3 regions of the Kribbella sp. NPDC051770 genome follow, and region 3 is predicted to be linked to each of the others. Evidence: riboswitches for the same ligand, from Rfam matches in the RefSeq annotation. Region 3 holds a riboswitch; each other region holds the start of a gene.
What was found. A riboswitch is a leader RNA that binds a small molecule or an ion and turns the genes downstream of it on or off. The one in region 3 is predicted to bind cobalamin.
Positions count from the first base shown of each region.

Region 1 (5,760 bases), on a different contig from region 3:
CAGCGCCTTCGCGCTCTGCGGGTCACGGGCCACTGCCCGGACCGCGAACTCACCCGTGGAATCGGCCAGGATCGCCCGGACCAGGCCGCCGCCCTGCGCGCCGGTCGCACCGATGACCGCGATCGTCTTCGTCATATCAGTCCCGCTCCTTGATCGTCACGAATCTTGACTACTTCTGCAGCGTAGGCCGCCAGTCCGAGATAGTCAAATAAAGTGACGATCAAGCGCCATGACGAAATGCGCTAGGCTGGTCGGAAGCTGACGAGAGGAGACGGCATTGACCACGCGTGCGAAGCAGAGGACGGCGGACCCGGACCTGGGCGTGCTGTCCGGCCGGCTCCTGTTCGCCTTCCAGCGCGAACTGTTCGCGGAGGTCGCGGCCCAGGGCTTCGACGACCTCAAGCACCGGCACGGCGCCGTGATGGCCTACCTCGAGCCCGACGGCGTCCGCGCCACCGAGCTGTCCCGGCTGTCCGGCCAGCACAAGCAGATCATCGGCACGCTGGTCGACGAGCTCGAAGCCCTCGGCTACCTCGAACGCCGTCCCGACCCCAGCGACCGGCGCGCGAAGCTGGTCTGCCCGACCGAGCGCGGCCTGGCCCAGATGCGGACCGCGGACGCGGTCATCGCCGGAATCGAGGCCCAGCACGCCGAGCGGCTGGGTGCCGACAACTACCGGCGGTTCAAGGAGACCTTCCTCGACGTCGTCGAGCACCAGCGCCGCCGGCGCGGCCCGCAGCCGGAGGGCGACACCGAGGACTAGACGTCGATCCGGGAGCCCATGATGACCACCCGGTCGCGGGGCAGCCCGAAGTACTCGGCGGCGTCCGCGCTGATGTGCGAGGTGGCCACGAACAGCCGGCTGCGCCAGCGCGCCATGTCCGGCTCGTCCCCGAGCCGCAGCTCGATCGTCGACAGGAAGTACGACGTGTCGCTCAGGTCCAGCGAGGCGACCTCGGCGCTCTGCTCCGCGGCCAGCCGCAGGACGCCGGCGACATCCGGGGTCTGGACGTAGCCGAACCGGGCCGTCACGTGCACGATCCGGTCGTCGTCGAAGCCGAGGTCGTCGATCGTGATCCGTTCGTCGTCCGGCACCGACGGGACCGGCTCGGTCTCGATCGACAGGATCACCACGTTCTCGTGCAGGATGTGGTTGTGCTCGACGTTCGCGCGCATCGCCAGCGGCACGGTGTCCTTGCCGCGGTTCGGGAAGACCGCCGTACCGGGCACTCGCCGCAGCGGCGGCCGCGCGTCGTGCAGCTCGTTGACGAAGGTCGTCAGTGACCCTTCCTGGCGTTCGCGGCGGGCGGTGACCAACGCACGCCCGCGCTGCCAGGTGGTGAGCACCGTGAAGACCGTGATGCCGATCAGCAGCGGCAGCCAGGCGCCGTGCACGAGCTTGGTCAGGTTCGCCGCGAGGAACAGCAGCTCGATCGACAGGAAGACCGCGCCGCCGCCGATCACCACCCACATCGGCTTACCCCACTGCTTGCGGACGATGTAGAAGAACAGCACGGTGTTGATCGTCACGGTCGCGGTGACCGCCATGCCGAACGCGAACGCCAGCGCGGCCGAGGTCTGGAACGCGAAGACCAGCGTCAGCACCGAGATCATCAGCGCCCAGTTGATCCACGGCACGTAGATCTGGCCGATCGTCTTGCTGGACGTGTGCAGGATCCGCAGCCGCGGCAGGTACCCGAGCTGGACCGCCTGGCGGGCGACCGAGAACGCGCCGGTGATCACGGCCTGGGAGGCGATCACGGTCGCGGCGGTGGCGAGCAGGACCAGCGGGATCCGTCCCCAGTCCGGCACCAGCAGGAAGAACGGGCTGCTCACCGACGACTGGTCCTTCAGCACCAGGGCGCCCTGGCCGAGGTAGCTCAGGATGCAGGCCGGGAAGACCAGGATCAGCCAGGCCCGGGTGATCGGCGCGCGGCCGAAGTGCCCGAGGTCGGCGTACAGGGCCTCGGCGCCGGTGATCGCGAGCACGACCGCGGCCAGCGCGAAGAACGCGTGCCCGAAGTGGTTGGTCAGGAAGCCCAACGCGTACGTCGGCGACAGCGCCTCCAGGATCTGCGGGTGCCGAGTGATGCCACCGATCCCGGCCGCGCCGATGGTGACGAACCAGAGCACCATCACGACGCCGAACGAGCGGCCGATCCGGCCGGTGCCGAGGCGCTGCAGCGTGAACAGCACGACGATGATCGTCGCGGTGATCGGTACGACGTACGAGTCGAGACCGGGCTCGACGACCTTCAGGCCCTCGACCGCGGACAGCACCGAGATGGCCGGCGTGATCATCGAGTCGCCGAAGAACAGCGACGCGCCGAAGATGCCGAGACCGGCCAGGATCACCTTGGTCCGCCGGGTGCCGTTGGTCCCGTGGCTGCGGATCAGCGTGATCAGAGCCAGGATGCCGCCCTCGCCGTGGTTGTCGGCGCGCAGCACGAGCAGCACGTACTTGATCGTCACGATGATCGTGACCGCCCAGAAGATCAGCGACACGATCCCGAACACGCTGTCGGCCGAGACCGGGACCGGGTGCGGGTCACCGGGGTTGAACACGGTCTGGATCGTGTAGATCGGACTGGTCCCGATGTCGCCGAAGACGACACCGAGCGCGCCGATGGTCAGCAGGGTCCGGGACTGCACGCGGCCGTCCGCGTGGTCGGCGCTCATCGCGTCAGCCTGTTCACGCGCGCATTGAACCACCCCGAGCCGGCTGGCTGACCGGTCACACTCTCCCCAGGCTGTGAGAGTTCTGTGAGAAAGTGGAACCGCAGTGGTTCGGCCCGGTCGCCAGTCGGGTCGTCGTAAGAGGGAACCCGGTGGAAATCCGGGACTGCCCCGCAGCGGTGAGTGGGAACGACCGCCGTCATCAGCACTGGACCGGAGGACCGGTCTGGGAAGCGACGGCCAGTAGGTGCCTGGGACCAGGCGTGCCCGCGAGTCCGAAGACCTGCCCCTGCCCGCCGGACGTCGTCGTCCGGCGGTGACCGCGTGACCTCGTGGGAAGGTCGGCCGTGCGCGATCCGTCGCGCCTGCCCGTCGTTCTCCCGGGTCCGGGGTCTTCGAGACTGCCTCGCCAAGGAGAGACACTTGAACACCCAGTCCGCAGCACGGTCCACCGTGTCCGGCTACCCGCGTCAAGGCCCGAACCGGGAGCTGAAGAAGGCGATCGAGGGCTACTGGAAGGGCACGGTCAGCGCCGGCGCCCTCCGCCAGACCGCCGCCGACCTGCGCAAGGCCAACTGGCAGCAGCTCGCTGCCGACGGCATCGACGAGGTCCCGACCGGCGACTTCTCGTACTACGACCATGTGCTGGACACGTCGGTCCTGCTCGGCGCGATCCCCGAGCGGCACCGCGCGGCCGTCGCGGCGGACCCGCTGGACGGCTACTTCGCGATGGCCCGCGGTACCCAGGAGGTCGCGCCGCTGGAGATGACGAAGTGGTTCGACACCAACTACCACTACCTGGTCCCCGAGCTCGGCCCGGACACCACGTTCGCCGCCGACACCAGCAAGCAGGTCGGCGAGCTGCGTGAGGCGATCGCGCTCGGCCTGACCGCCCGCCCGGTCCTCGTCGGCCCGATCACCTACCTGCTGCTCGCCAAGCCGGCGCCGGGCGTCGACGAGCACTTCGAGCCGTTGTCGCTGCTCGACAAGCTCCTCCCCGTGTACGCCGAGGTGCTCGCCGACCTCCGCGCGGCCGGCGCGGGCTGGGTGCAGCTGGACGAGCCGGCGCTGGTCCAGGACCGCTCGGCCGACGAGCTCGACCTGACCGCGCGTGCGTACGCCGTACTGGGTGAGCTGACCGACCGGCCGCGGCTGCTCGTCGCGTCGTACTTCGACCGGCTCGGCAAGGCGCTGCCGGTGCTGGCCAAGTCGCCGGTCGAGGGGCTCGCGATCGACTTCACCGGTCCCGCCGAGGGCAACCTCGACGACCTGGTCGCCGCCTCCGAGGTGCGCTCGAAGCGGCTCGTCGCGGGCGTCGTCAACGGCCGCAACATCTGGATCAACGACCTGACCAAGTCGCTGGCCACCCTGAACCGGCTGCGCACGCTGGCCGGTCAGGTCGACGTCGGCGCGTCCTGCTCGCTCCTGCACGTCCCGTACGACGTGAGCGCCGAGGACGGGATCGCGCCGGAAGTCGCGAGCTGGCTGGCCTTCGCGCGCCAGAAGTCCGCAGAGATCGCCACGCTGACGCTCGGCTACAGCGAGGGCGCCGAGGCGATCGCCGACCAGCTCGCGGCGAACCAGGCCGCGCTCGAGTCGCGGCGTGCGTCCGCGCTGACCAACAACCCGTCCGTCCGCGCGCGGGTCGCCGGGATCACCGCGGCCGACAGCAAGCGGGCGACGCCGTACGCCGAACGCAGCGCCGCCCAGCAGGCCCGACTCGGGCTGCCGCTGCTGCCGACCACGACCGTCGGGTCGTTCCCGCAGACCACCGAGCTGCGGACGGCCCGCGCCGACCTGCGGGCCGGGCGGATCGACGCGACCCAGTACGACGAGCGGATCAGCGCCGAGATCCAGGAGGTGCTCGCGTTCCAGGAGAAGGCCGGCCTGGACGTGCTCGTGCACGGCGAGCCCGAGCGCAACGACATGGTCCAGTACTTCGCCGAGCAGCTCGACGGGTACCTGGCCACACAGCACGGCTGGGTCCAGTCCTACGGCACCCGGTACGTGCGGCCGCCGGTGCTCGTCGGCGACATCTCCCGGCCCGAGCCGATGACGGTCCGCTGGTGGGCGTACGCGCAGCTGCAGACCGAGCGGCCGGTCAAGGGCATGCTCACCGGACCGGTGACGATGCTCGCCTGGTCGTTCGTCCGCGACGACCAGCCGCGCAGCGAGACCGCACGGCAGGTCGCGCTGGCGCTGCGGGACGAGGTCAACGACTTGGAGGCGGCCGGTGCCGCGGTGATCCAGGTCGACGAGCCGGCGCTGCGCGAGACGCTGCCGCTGCGGCAGGCCGACCGGGCGGCGTACCTGGCATGGGGCACGGAGGCGTTCCGGCTGACGACGAGCGGCGTACGGGCGGACACGCAGATCCACACGCACATGTGTTACGTGGAGTTCGGCGACATCCTGAACGCGCTGGACGAGATGGAAGCCGACGTCGCCAGCCTGGAGGCGGCCCGCTCGCACATGCAGGTCGCGCACGAGCTCGGCGACGCCGGCTACCCGCGCGGGGTCGGTCCGGGCGTGTACGACATCCACTCGCCGCGGGTGCCCGGTACGCCGGAGGTCGTGTCGCTGCTGCGGAAGGGGCTGGCCGCGATCCCGGCCGAGCGGCTCTGGGTCAACCCGGACTGCGGGCTGAAGACCCGGGGCTGGCCTGAGGTGCGTGACTCGCTGGACAACCTGGTCGGTGCCGCGCGGGATGTCCGCGCCCAGCTCGGCTGATCTCAGTAGCAGGTAGTACAGGATATGCTGTCCTGTACTATCTGTTACCGCACTGAGCAAAGGGGCGATCTGTGACCGATCCGGTGATGCTGGAAGAGCAGTTCGGCGCGCACAACTACCACCCGCTGCCGGTCACGATCGCCACCGCCGACGGCGCCTGGGTGACCGACACCTCGGGGCAGCGGTACCTGGACTGCCTGGCCGGCTACTCCGCGCTGAACTTCGGGCACCGGCACCCGGCGCTGATCGCCGCCGCCACCGAGCAGCTCGGCCGCGTCACGCTGACCAGCCGGGCGTTCCACCACGACCAGCTCGGCCCGTTCTGCGCCGAGCTGGCCGCGCTCGCGGGCAAGGAGG
Region 1 covers NZ_JBFAYT010000008.1:103,034-108,793, reverse strand. Annotated here, with positions in the region: gene AB0M01_RS25580 (NmrA/HSCARG family protein) at 1-135, opposite strand, end outside; gene AB0M01_RS25575 (MarR family winged helix-turn-helix transcriptional regulator) at 278-763, shown strand; gene AB0M01_RS25570 (potassium transporter Kup) at 760-2,679, opposite strand; cobalamin riboswitch at 2,767-2,982, shown strand; gene metE (5-methyltetrahydropteroyltriglutamate--homocysteine S-methyltransferase) at 3,100-5,403, shown strand; gene rocD (ornithine--oxo-acid transaminase) at 5,490-5,760, shown strand, end outside.
Region 1: linked by a shared signal. The riboswitch ahead of metE (5-methyltetrahydropteroyltriglutamate--homocysteine S-methyltransferase) and the one ahead of AB0M01_RS11405 (ABC transporter substrate-binding protein) in region 3 are both predicted to bind cobalamin.

Region 2 (5,760 bases), on a different contig from region 3:
CCGAAGTTCAGGTGGATCGACTCGTCGCGCAGGATGTACTGGTACTGCTCGGCGATGCCGACCATCTTGTTGCGGCGGCCCAGCGACAGGATCTGCGCGAAACCGGTGTAGAACCACATGCCCTCGAAGACCACGTAGAAGGCGATCAGGTCGCGCAGGAAGTCGGTGTCGGCCTCCGGCGTACCGGTGCGGAAATTGCCGTCCTCCAGGTGCCGGGTGTACTTCAGCGCCCAGGCGTCCTTGTCGGAGATCGACGGGACCTCGCGGTACATGTTGAACAGCTCGCCCTCGTCGAGACCGAGCGAGGTGCAGATGTACTGGAAGGTGTGCGTGTGCACGGCCTCCTCGAACGCCTGCCGGAGCAGGTACTGGCGGCACTCGGGGTTGGTCAGCTGGCGGTAGACCGCGAGCACGATGTTGTTCGCGACCAGGGACTCCGCGGTGGCGAAGAACCCGAGGTTGCGCTTCAGCATCAGGCGCTCGTCCTCGGTCAGGCCGTCCTTGGCCCCCGTTTTACGCTGCCACAGCGCGATGTCGGCCTGCATGGAGACCTCGGTCGGCATCCAGTGGTTGTTGCAGGCGGCAAGGTACTTGTCCCAGGCCCACTGGTACTTGAGCGGGAGCAGCTGGTTGACGTCGGCGCGCGCGTTGATCATCGCCTTGTCGGCGACCTCGACACGGGACGCTCCGACGGAGATCTCACCGAGTCCGGTGGAAGTCGTGGTCACTGGCAGGCCTCGCAGTCGGGGTCGTCGATCTTGCAGATGGCAGGTGCGTCGAGCAGCGTGTCGTCCATGGGAACTTCAGGTGCGGGACTCGGAGCAGGCGTGACCGGTACTGCATTCAAACGACCATCTGTGCCTTGCAGTGTCGACTTCTCCACATGCGTCGCCGACTGCGAGCGCAGGTAGTACGTCGTCTTCAGCCCGTACCGCCACGCACCCCGGTACAGCTCGTCGAGCGCCTTGCCGGACGGCGCGGACATGTACAGGTTCAGCGACTGCGCCTGGTCGATCCACTTCTGCCGGCGCGACGCCGCCTTCACCAGCCACAGCGGGTCGATCTCGAACGCGGTCGCGTACAGCTCGCGCAGGTCCGCGGGGATCCGCTCGATCTGCGCCAGTACGCCGTCGTGGTACTTGAGGTCGGAGACCATCACCTGGTCCCACAGCCCGCGCGCCTTCAGGTCGGCGACCAGGTACGGGTTGGCGACGGTGAACTCACCGGACATGTTCGACTTCACGAACAGGTTGCTGTACGTCGGCTCGATCGACTGGCTGACCCCACAGATGTTGGAGATCGTCGCGGTCGGCGCGATCGCCAGCACGTTGGAGTTGCGCATGCCGTCCTTCAGCACCTTCGCGCGCAGCGCCTCCCAGTCGAGCGTCCGCCCGGTGTCGACCTGCAGGTCGCCCTGCCGGGCCGAGCGCAGCAGCTCGAGCGAGTCGATCGGCAGCACACCCTGGCTCCACAGCGAACCGGCGTACGTCTGGTACGTCCCGCGCTCGGCGGCCAGATCTGTCGACGCCTCGATCGCGTGGTAGCTGATCGCCTCCATCGAGACGTCGGCGAACTCGACCGCGGCGTCCGAGGAGTACGGGATGCGGAGCGCGAACAGCGCGTCGGCGAAGCCCATCAGGCCGAGTCCGACCGGGCGGTGCCGCTGGTTCGCGCGCTCGGACTCCGGCGTCGTGTAGAAGTTGACGTCGATCACGTTGTCGAGCATCCGGACCGCGGTCTTCACCGTGTCGCGGAGCAGTTCGGCGTCCAGACCGGTGTCGGTCAGGTGGGCGACCAGGTTGACCGAGCCGAGGTTGCAGACGGCGGTCTCGTCGACGGTCGTGTTCAGGGTGATCTCGGTGCACAGGTTCGACGAGTGCACGACGCCGTCGTGCTGCTGCGGGGAGCGCAGGTTGCAGGCGTCCTTGAAGGTGATCCACGGGTGCCCGGTCTCGAACAGCACGGTCAGCATCCGGCGCCACAGGTCGACGGCCTTGACCCGGCGGAAGACCCGGATCTCGCCGCGATCGGCGGCGGCCTCGTAGGCCTCGTACGCCGTGGCGAAGGCCGCGCCGTACAGGTCGTGCAGGTCCGGCACCTCGTCGGGCGAGAACAGCGTCCAGTCGCCGCCGGCCTCGACCCGCTGCAGGAACAGGTCGGGTACCCAGTTCGCGGTGTTCATGTCGTGGGTACGGCGGCGCTCGTCACCGGTGTTCTTGCGCAGGTCGAGGAACTCCTCGATGTCCATGTGCCAGGTCTCGAGGTACGCGCAGACCGCACCCTTGCGCTTACCGCCCTGGTTGACCGCGACCGCCGTGTCGTTGGCGATCTTCAGGAACGGGACGACGCCCTGGGACTCGCCGTTGGTGCCGCGGATCTTGGCGCCGATGCCGCGGACCGGGGTCCAGTCGTTGCCCAGGCCGCCGGAGTACTTCGCGAGCAGCGCGTTGTTGCGGATGCCGGCGAAGATGCCGGACAGGTCGTCGTCGACCGTGGTCAGGAAGCAGGACGACAGCTGCGGCCGGGTGGTGCCGGAGTTGAACAGGGTCGGCGTCGAGGACATGAAGCGGAACGAGCTGAGCAGCTCGTAGAACTGCAGCGCCCGGGCCTCCCGGTCGTCCTCCTTGAGTGCCATACCCATCGCGACCCGCAGGTAGAACGCCTGCGGCAGCTCGAAGCGGACCTTGTCGATGTGCAGCAGGTACCGGTCGTAGAGGGTCTGCAGGCCGAGGAACGCGAAGTCCAGGTCGCGCTCGGGCCGGATCGCCGCGGCCAGCCGCTCCAGGTCGAACGTGGCCAGCTCGGGGTCGAGCAGCCCGGCGTCGATCCCGGTCGCGATGTAGCGCGGGAAGTACTCGGCGTACGCCGTGCTCATGTCGGCCTGGCTGGCCTGCCGGGGCTCGCCGTGCACGCGGCCGAGCGTCTCGCGGCGGATCTGGTCGAGCAGCAGCCGGGCCGCGGCCTGGCTGTACTGCGGCTCGGTCTCGACGTACGACCGGGCGGCCATCACCAGGGCCAGCTCGACCTCGTGCTGGGCGATGCCGTCGTAGCAGGAGCCGAGCGTCTCGTTCAGGATCTGCTCGGGGTCGACCGCGTCCAGCCCGGCGGCCGCCTCGGCGATCACCAGCCGGAGGCGGGCGACGTCCAGTGGCGCAGTGTCACCGTCGATGCCACGGACAGTGATGACCGGGGTCTCGGCGGCACCGGCCGCGTCGGCAGGCGTGCGCGCTTTGGTGCGCTCCTCGCGGTACAGCACGTAGGCGCGGGCGACCTGGTGCTCGCCGGCGCGCATCAGGGCGAGCTCGACCTGGTCCTGGATGTCCTCGACCTGGACGCTGCGGCGGACGTCGCCGCGCGTGGTGAGCGCGGTGACGACGCGGTCGGTCAGGTCGGTGACGAGGTCGCGGACGCGGTGGCTGGCGCCGGCCTCGGCGCCCTCGACGGCCAGGAAGGCCTTGCTCATCGCGACCGCGATCTTGGTCGGGTCGAAGGTGGTGCTGGTGCCGTCGCGGCGGACGACGGTCAGCTGGGACGCCGCAGCACCGGGCGCGAGGCCCGCCGCGGTCGGCGACGAAGACGAAACGATGGTCACAGGCGCTCTCTCCACGCGAGTTCCGAAGGACCACGACCTGCGGGAGAGCGCGTGACGAGCGGCAGTACGGCGAGTACGACTGCCTGCACGCCCACCGACCCACCCACGAGGTCTCGGACCGACGCGTACCGGCGGTACGCGTACCGGTGGCAGGTACTCGGACTCGCGGACGACCTGTCCGCTCACCGTTGCGGGGCAGCTCCGGACTCGCACCGGATTCCCCTGTTGCCTCCGCCCGGCCGCGCAACGTCGCGTCGCCCGGGCAGAACCACCAGCACGCAGAACACTAGCGGTAGACCCCGACATGTTGTGCTTCGACGCGCCGGGTGGCGCACATCTAGTGGTTTCAGGCGGCCAGTGCATGCAGGTCCTGAAGCGTCATGATCTCCGAGCCGTGGTGAATCAGCTCGCGGTTGAGCCGCAGTACGACGTGACCGAAGGGCTCTGAGGCATCCAGCTCGGAGGCCTGGCTGAGGCCGACCGTCATCACCTGGTCCTCCTCCAGACCGGCGATCGACTCCTGCCAGGCGTTCACCCAGTGGGTCAGCCAGGCGACCGCGTCCCGGGCGTTGCCGTGCAGGGTGATGTCGGTGCGGCCCTGGAGCTTCTCGCCGAAGGTCCACTCCCAGCGCTCGAAGAAGGTCTCGGTCAGGTGCGCGATCAGCCAGGCGATCGTGCGCGGGCCGCGGTGGTTCGGCTCGTTCGGCCACTGGGCGACCCACTCGCCGGAGCCGAGCGCGCGGTAGCGGCCGGCGTACCGGCGGCGGACGACGGTGAGGGCCTCCGCGCTCGGTCGCCAGAAGTACTCGTCGTCGGTCAGTGCCGCCAGTCGCGCGGCCAGCACCATCCAGCTGAAACCGAGCTGGCCGCGCACCATCGCCATCGCCGACGGTCGTTCCAGGATGTCCCAGTCGAACGGTTCCGGCATCACAGATCCTCACGCTCCCCGAAGTCCCCGCGGTTTGTCCTTGCTTCGAACATGTGTTCGAATTGTGGTCGAGGAGAGGTCACGAAGTCAATCAGCACAGCGTGTCGGTGCTGGCGCTGATGGTCGTCGACTGCTATTGCAAAGTGTTCGGGGAGATGGTGCGGAGTGAGACCGGTTCGTGACTACTCAGCGTGTCCGACAGGAGTAGAGTCACGCTGGGTGAGCAGGGCTGGGGGAACGCTCTCGGGACGGTCCGGGGGCGCGGCCGCTGCGCGGACAAGGTGCCGAGGGGGCAGCTCGTGACGTCAGGACGGCGAAGGTGAGCCTCAGTGGGGACGTCTGGACCTGGGCCTGGAGAGACTGGGAGAACGACGACCGGGTCAGGCGACAGAAGGAGAAGCCCGTGGGGCTGAACGCGGACGAGCTGGCGCAGGTGGCGGCCAACGAGGCCGACTGGGACGCGCGAGCACCACTGCACGCGGCGAGCGCGTTCTACGAGCGCCCGGCCGACTTCTGGTTCGCCGACTATGAGTGGGCCGACCTGGGCGAGCTCAACGGCCGCGACGTCGTGCACCTGCAGTGTCACCTGGGGACCGAGACGATCGCGTTCGCCCGCCGGGGCGCGAAGACGTTCGGGCTCGACCTGTCCGGGCGGTCGCTCGACGCGGCCCGGCGGCTCGCGCGCGAGGCCGGCGTCGGCATCGAGTACGTGCAGTCCAACGTGTACGACGCGGAGGAGGCCTTCGGCGGTCGCCGGTTCGATGTCGTCTACACCGGCAAGGGCGCCCTCTGCTACCTGCCCGACCTGGCGAAGTGGGCCGACGTGGTCAGCGGGCTGCTGAAGCCGGGTGGGTTCGTGTACGTCGTGGAGTTTCATCCGCTGCTCAACGCGCTCCGGCCGGTGGGGTTGCCGGGAGAGTCCGACGAGTTGGTGCTGCGGAACGACTATCTGGAAGGCCGGGGTGCGATCGCGCACGACTCGACGGTCACCTACACCGGCGACGAGGTGCCGGGGCGGAACACGAGCTACGAGTGGATGCACGGACTGGGCGAGCTGGTGACGACGCTGTCCGCTGCCGGGTTCCGGATCGACAGCCTGCGCGAGTCCGAGGTCCTGCAGTGGCCGCGCTGGTCGTCGATGGTCCAGACGCCCGAAGGCTGGTGGCGACTGCCGGACGATCAGCCACGCATTCCTCTGCTGTTCGCGCTGAAGGCTACGAAGGTCTGAGAGGAGAGCGGC
Region 2 covers NZ_JBFAYT010000013.1:104,740-110,499, reverse strand. Annotated here, with positions in the region: gene AB0M01_RS33130 (ribonucleotide-diphosphate reductase subunit beta) at 1-764, opposite strand, end outside; gene AB0M01_RS33125 (ribonucleoside-diphosphate reductase subunit alpha) at 725-3,592, opposite strand; cobalamin riboswitch at 3,723-3,880, opposite strand; gene AB0M01_RS33120 (DinB family protein) at 3,939-4,520, opposite strand; gene AB0M01_RS33115 (class I SAM-dependent methyltransferase) at 4,840-5,748, shown strand.
Region 2: linked by a shared signal. The riboswitch ahead of AB0M01_RS33125 (ribonucleoside-diphosphate reductase subunit alpha) and the one ahead of AB0M01_RS11405 (ABC transporter substrate-binding protein) in region 3 are both predicted to bind cobalamin.

Region 3 (5,760 bases):
GCCCGCCGGCATCGCCCTGGCAGGCAGCCACCGGTGGCTCGTCCGCCGGGGTCGCCGGGTCCTCGTACCCGAGTACGCCGAACGTCGTGCTCGCGACGGTGCCGACCTCGACCTTGGCGGCCTCCACCTCGTTCGGCACCCAGGTGTCATCCGTACGGCCGTAGCCGCTGACCGCCAGGAGCTCGCCGGCCGACGGCGCCGTCGCGCTCACCGAGATCGGCGTACCGGTCGTCGCCACCAGCGCCAGCCGCAGCAGCGCGACGTCCTGGCTCGGATGGGGCACGATTCGGTCGACCGGCAGCACCTGTCCGGCCGCGGCCGTGAGGTTCGGACGCCCGACGGTCGCCGTCGTCGGACTGGCCGGACGGCCCGGTTTGACCACGCCCCCGGCGTCGGCGAAGCAGCTCGCGGCCGTCACCACCCACTGCCGGTCGACCAGCGCGCCCGTACAGGCCCGCGGGTGGTCGCCCCCGATGTCGATCTTGACCAGGAACCCGACCCAGCTCGGGTTCACCGGGCCACCACCTGAGATCGCCTGCGCCGGAACCACCGACGCCGCGGCGCCGATCACCCCCACCAGCAACGCGACCAGAACTCTCCGCACCATGCGTCCCCTCCGACGATCGTTCGCACCCCTGATTTGCGGACGAGTATGGGACGGCCGCCCGACCGGCCAGAAGGAGTTTCGGCCGGTGCCGAATGCCCGGCGGCGACGTCGATCTCGCCCTGATCGAAAGGGTGTCGCCGGGTGGGCTCGGCTAGAGTCGGGGTCACCATGCGTACCCGCCCAGTGACTTCGATCGCCGCCGTTGCCGGTCTGTTGGTGCTGACTGCTTGCGGTGGTGGGTCCAACGAGACGGCGCCGGACGTGCCGCCGCTGGTTTCGGTGAGTACGACGCCGACCGAGACGCCTTCGGAGACTCCCTCGGAGACGCCGGGCGTGCCGCCGACGGCGAAGGTCGCGGACACGTTGTGCGTGCGGATGGACCAGGCGCTGGTTCAGGCCACGCTGGCGGTACCGGTGGTGACGATCGAGCCGAAGGCGGTGCCGGCGGAGATCGGGCTGCCGAGCTACGACATCTGTCAGCTCGCGTTGAGTGCTGCCCCGAGCGGCCCGGCGCTGCGGCTGGGCGTGTCGGTGCTGACGGCGACGAAGTCGGACCTGGCCGCGGCGCAGGCGGCGTACGCGGCGACCAAGGGCGAGCCGGCGCGGCCGATCGCGGTCGGGCAGGGCGGGTTCGGGACGAGCAAGCTCGCGGTGTTCCTGCTCGGGAACCGGTTGTTCAAGGTCGAGGGACCGGCGGCGACGCCGACCAAGTACGTCGTACTGGCGCAGGAGGCCGCGCGGCAGGCGGCCGGGCTGCCGGAGACCGCGCTGCTGATCGCCCGCGAGGAGTGCGAGCGGGGGACGAAGGCGGCCGAGAAGGTGCTGGGGGCCACCGCGATGGCGCGCCGGGACAGCACGACGGCGGCGGGCGACATCGTCTGCGGCTGGATCAACCCGAGCGCCGCCGTCTACGCGACCGCCCGCCGGGTCCCGGACGCGGTGGCTGCGATGGCGTCGGTGCGCAAGGCACCGACCTCGCAGTCGGTGCCGCTCGGCGACGAGGGGTACGTCGACACCGCGACCGGGCGGGGCACGATCCGGGTCGGCACGGACAAGATCGCCGACCTGGTGCCGGTCCCCGGGAACAAGGTGAAGACCGACGACATGGTGGCCTTCGCGCTGGCGATCTCGCCGCTCTACACGCGCTGACGGTGGACCTGGAGCTGCGACCCGGTCGCAGCGTGGGTTACCGTGTGGCCGTCGTGGTGTTCGGGAAGCCGGTGCGGTACCGGCGCGGCCCTCGCCACTGTGATCGGGATTGTCCGTCGCGCGTTCACCTGGTGTGAGACCACTGGCCCGGAGGGGCTGGGAAGGTCAGCGCGGCGGATGCGGTCGTCCCGTCAGCCAGGAGACCGGCCACGACGCGTCCCGTCCACGAGGTGTTGGAGGAACGGTCGCCATGGCCGTCGTACCCAAGGCAGTGCTTGCTGCCGTTTTCCTGTCCCTGGTCGCCGGCTGCGGAAGCGCCGGCGCGAGCGAAGGTCCGAGCGCGAGCGCGACGACCGTCAAGAACTGCGGGCTCGACGTCACCGTCGACGGCCCGCCGCAGCGGATCTTCGCGGCGTACCAGCCGGCCATCGAGCTGGCGCACGCGCTGGGCGTCTCCGACCGGCTGGTCGGGACCGCGTTCCTGGACTCCGAACCGCTGCCCGAGTACGCCGCGGCACAGAAGGATCGCAAGTACTACAAGAACATGCCGAGCCGCGAGGAGCTGCTCAGCCTGAACCCGGACTTCGTGCTGTCCGGCTTCAACGACATCTTCAACGCCGCCGGGAGCGACGGCAGCTTCGGCAGCCGTAAGTCGCTGTCCGACCTCGGCGTCCAGACCTGGATCTTCAGCCCGCTCTGCCCGACCGCCGACGGCAAGGGCGACGAGGCGATCGACCCGTCGACGGTCTCGATGACCAACGTGTACGCCGATCTGCACGACCTGGGCAAGCTGTTCGGCGCGAGCGACAAGGCCGAGCAGGTGATCGCCGACCAGCAGAGGCGGATCGCCGCGGTCGAGAGCGCGGTGAAGGACGCCGACCGGCCTACGGTCGCGATCGTGCGGCCCGGGCTCGAAGGCGGCGGGATGACGGTCTCCGGCGGGCCGGACTTCGGCACGGTGCTGATCAAGCAGGCCGGTGGGGTGAACGCGTTCGCCAGGCTGACCGCGAAGCGGAACGTGAAGATCAGCGTCGAGGAGTTCATCAAGGCCGACCCGGACTACGTGCTGATCAGCGCCTGCTGCGACGCGACGCTGACCGAGGCGCAGGGGCAGCCGGATGTCGACAAGCTGATGAAGAATCCCGCGTTCGCGAATCTGAAGGCGGTGAAGAACAAGCGGGTGATCCCGTGGCTGTTCGCGCATCATTCCGCTGGGGTGCGTGGGGCGAACTCGACGGAGCTGATCGCGAAGATCATCCATCCTGACCTGGTGAAGTGATCCTCCGTGGTGGGTTGACGAAGGCCGGTGGGCTCGCCATCGCCTTCGTCGTACTGCTGGGTGCTGTTCTGCTCTCTCTGCTCGCCGGCACCCAGTGGTTCGGGCCGCGGGACGTCTATCTCGCGGCCGCCGACTTCACCGGCTCGGACACCGATCGGGTCATCCGGTACCTCCGGCTGCCCCGTACGGCGACCGGCCTGATGGCGGGAGCGGCACTCGGGATGGCCGGCGCCCTGATGCAGGGCGTCACGCGCAACGCGCTCGCCGACCCCGGGATCCTCGGCGTGAACGCAGGCGCCGCGGTCGCGGTCGTCGGGGCGATCGGGGTCTTCGGCGTGACGAGCCTGACCGGGTACGTGTGGTTCGCGATGGGCGGCGCGCTGGTGGCGACCGTCGTGGTCTACGTCGTCGGCACGCTCGGTCGCGGTGGGGCGACGCCGGTCAAGCTCGCGCTGGCCGGTGCCGCGTTGTCCGCGATGCTCGGGTCCGTCACCTCGGCGGCAACGCTGCTCGATCTCTCGACGCTGAACGAGTTCCGCTTCTGGGTGGTCGGTTCGCTCACGATGGCGACCGGCCCGATCGTCGGGCAGGCGCTGCCATTCATTGCCGTCGGCATCGTTCTGTCGCTGGTGCTGGGGCGGTCGCTCAACCAGCTCGCGCTGGGGGAGGAGCTGGCGACGACGCTCGGCACGCGGGTCGCTGTGGTGCGCATCCTCGCCGGTCTGGCGATCATGCTCCTGGCCGGTACGGCGACCGCGATGGCCGGCCCGATCGGGTTCGTCGGGCTCGCCGTACCGCACGTCGCGCGAGCTCTCGTCGGCGCGGACTACCGCTGGATCCTGCCGTACTCGCTCGTCCTCGCCCCGACGCTGCTGCTGCTCGCCGACGTGCTCGGCCGCTTGGTCGTCCGCCCCGACGAACTCCAGGTCGGCATCATCACCGCCCTGGTCGGAGCGCCGCTCTTCATCGCCCTCGTACGCCGCCAACGCCTGGCGGAGCTGTGAAGCGCACGGCGGCGTACCGGGTGGGGCCGGTCTCCGGCCGGATCGACCTCGGCAGCGTGCTCGTCACCATCGCCGGGCTGCTCACTGCCGTTGCCGTCGGCGCCTACTCGCTGACGATCGGCGACTACGAGATCCCGCTCGCCCAGGTCCTCAACACCCTGGCCGGCAACGGTTCCCTGATCCTCACCGACATCGTCGTCGACAACCGCCTCCCGCGCGTCCTGGTCGGTCTCGGCGTCGGGTTCGCGTTCGCCGTGTCCGGCGCGATCTTCCAGCGCCTGGCCCGCAACCCGCTGGTCAGCCCCGACCTGATCGGGATCAACGCCGGAGCCGCCCTCGCGGCCGTCGTGGTGATCACGATCATCGGCGCGAGCCCGTTCTGGCTGCCGGCCGGCGCCCTCGGCGGGTCGTTGCTGACGGCAATCACCATCTACCTGTTCGCCTTCAAGCGCGGCGTCGCCGGCTATCGGCTGGTGCTGGTCGGGATCGGCGTCACCGCGATCATCGGCTCGCTCACGGCGTACCTGTTGACGCTGGCCGACATCTACACCGCGAAGAGCGCGCTGATGTGGCTGTCCGGCAGCCTCGCCGGGCGGTCCTGGGCGGAGGTGTGGATGATCGGGCTCACGCTGCTCGTCCTGCTCCCCGCCGCGGTGATCGCCTCCCGGCAGCTCCGCCTCCTGGAGCTCGGCGACGACCTCGCCCGGACGCTCGCCGGCCGGGTCGAACTCGCCCGCGGTCTGCTGATCGCGATCGGCGTCGCCCTCGCCGCCCTGGCGACCGCGGCCGCCGGGCCGATCGGTTTCGTCGCACTGGTCGCGCCGCAGATCACCCGCCGCCTGCTCGCCGAACGCGCCGCCGGTCTGCTCGCCTCCGGTGCGGTCGGCGCGTTGCTGGTCGTCGCGGCCGACCTCGTCGCGCGCCAGCTGTTCGCCCCCGTCCCACTGCCCGTCGGCGTCGTCACGGCGTTCCTCGGCGCACCGTACCTGCTGCTGCTGATGGCCCGAGCCAACCGCGTCGGCCGAGGAGGATGACCATGCTGCGTTCGGAGAACCTCACCCTCGCGTACGACGGGACGCCGGTCGTGCACGACCTCTCGGTCGAGATCCCGCCCGGGAAGATCACCGTGATCGTCGGCGCCAACGCCTGCGGCAAGTCGACGCTGCTGCGCGGGCTCGCCCGGTTGCTGGTGCCGCGGGGCGGCGCGGTCTACCTCGACGACGTCGACGTACGCCGCGTTCCCGGCGGCGAGCTCGCCACGAAGCTCGGCCTGCTCCCGCAGCAACCGGTCGCCCCCGAGGGCATCACCGTCGCCGACCTGGTCGGCCGCGGGCGGCACCCGCACCAGCGCTGGTTCCGCCAGTGGACGCCGGAGGACGAACAGGTCGTCACCGAGGCGCTGGCCGCCACCGGCACCGCGGATCTCGCGAACCGTTGCCTCGACCAACTGTCCGGTGGCCAGCGGCAACGGGTCTGGATCGCGCTGGCCCTCGCCCAGGACGCCCACACGATGCTCCTCGACGAGCCGACGACGTTCCTCGATCTCGCCCACCAGCTGGAGATCCTCGACCTCGTCCAGGACCTGAACCACCAGCACCACAAGACGATCGTCCTCGTCCTGCACGACCTCAACCTGGCCAGCCGCTACGCCGACCACCTGATCGCACTGAAGTCCGGCCGGATCGTCGCAACGGGCCCGCCTGCTGAGGTGATCACCTCGG
Region 3 covers NZ_JBFAYT010000002.1:993,224-998,983, reverse strand. Annotated here, with positions in the region: gene AB0M01_RS11415 (trypsin-like serine protease) at 1-607, opposite strand, end outside; gene AB0M01_RS11410 (hypothetical protein) at 776-1,756, shown strand; cobalamin riboswitch at 1,794-1,983, shown strand; gene AB0M01_RS11405 (ABC transporter substrate-binding protein) at 2,007-3,035, shown strand; gene AB0M01_RS11400 (iron chelate uptake ABC transporter family permease subunit) at 3,032-4,039, shown strand; gene AB0M01_RS11395 (iron chelate uptake ABC transporter family permease subunit) at 4,036-5,073, shown strand; gene AB0M01_RS11390 (ABC transporter ATP-binding protein) at 5,076-5,760, shown strand, end outside.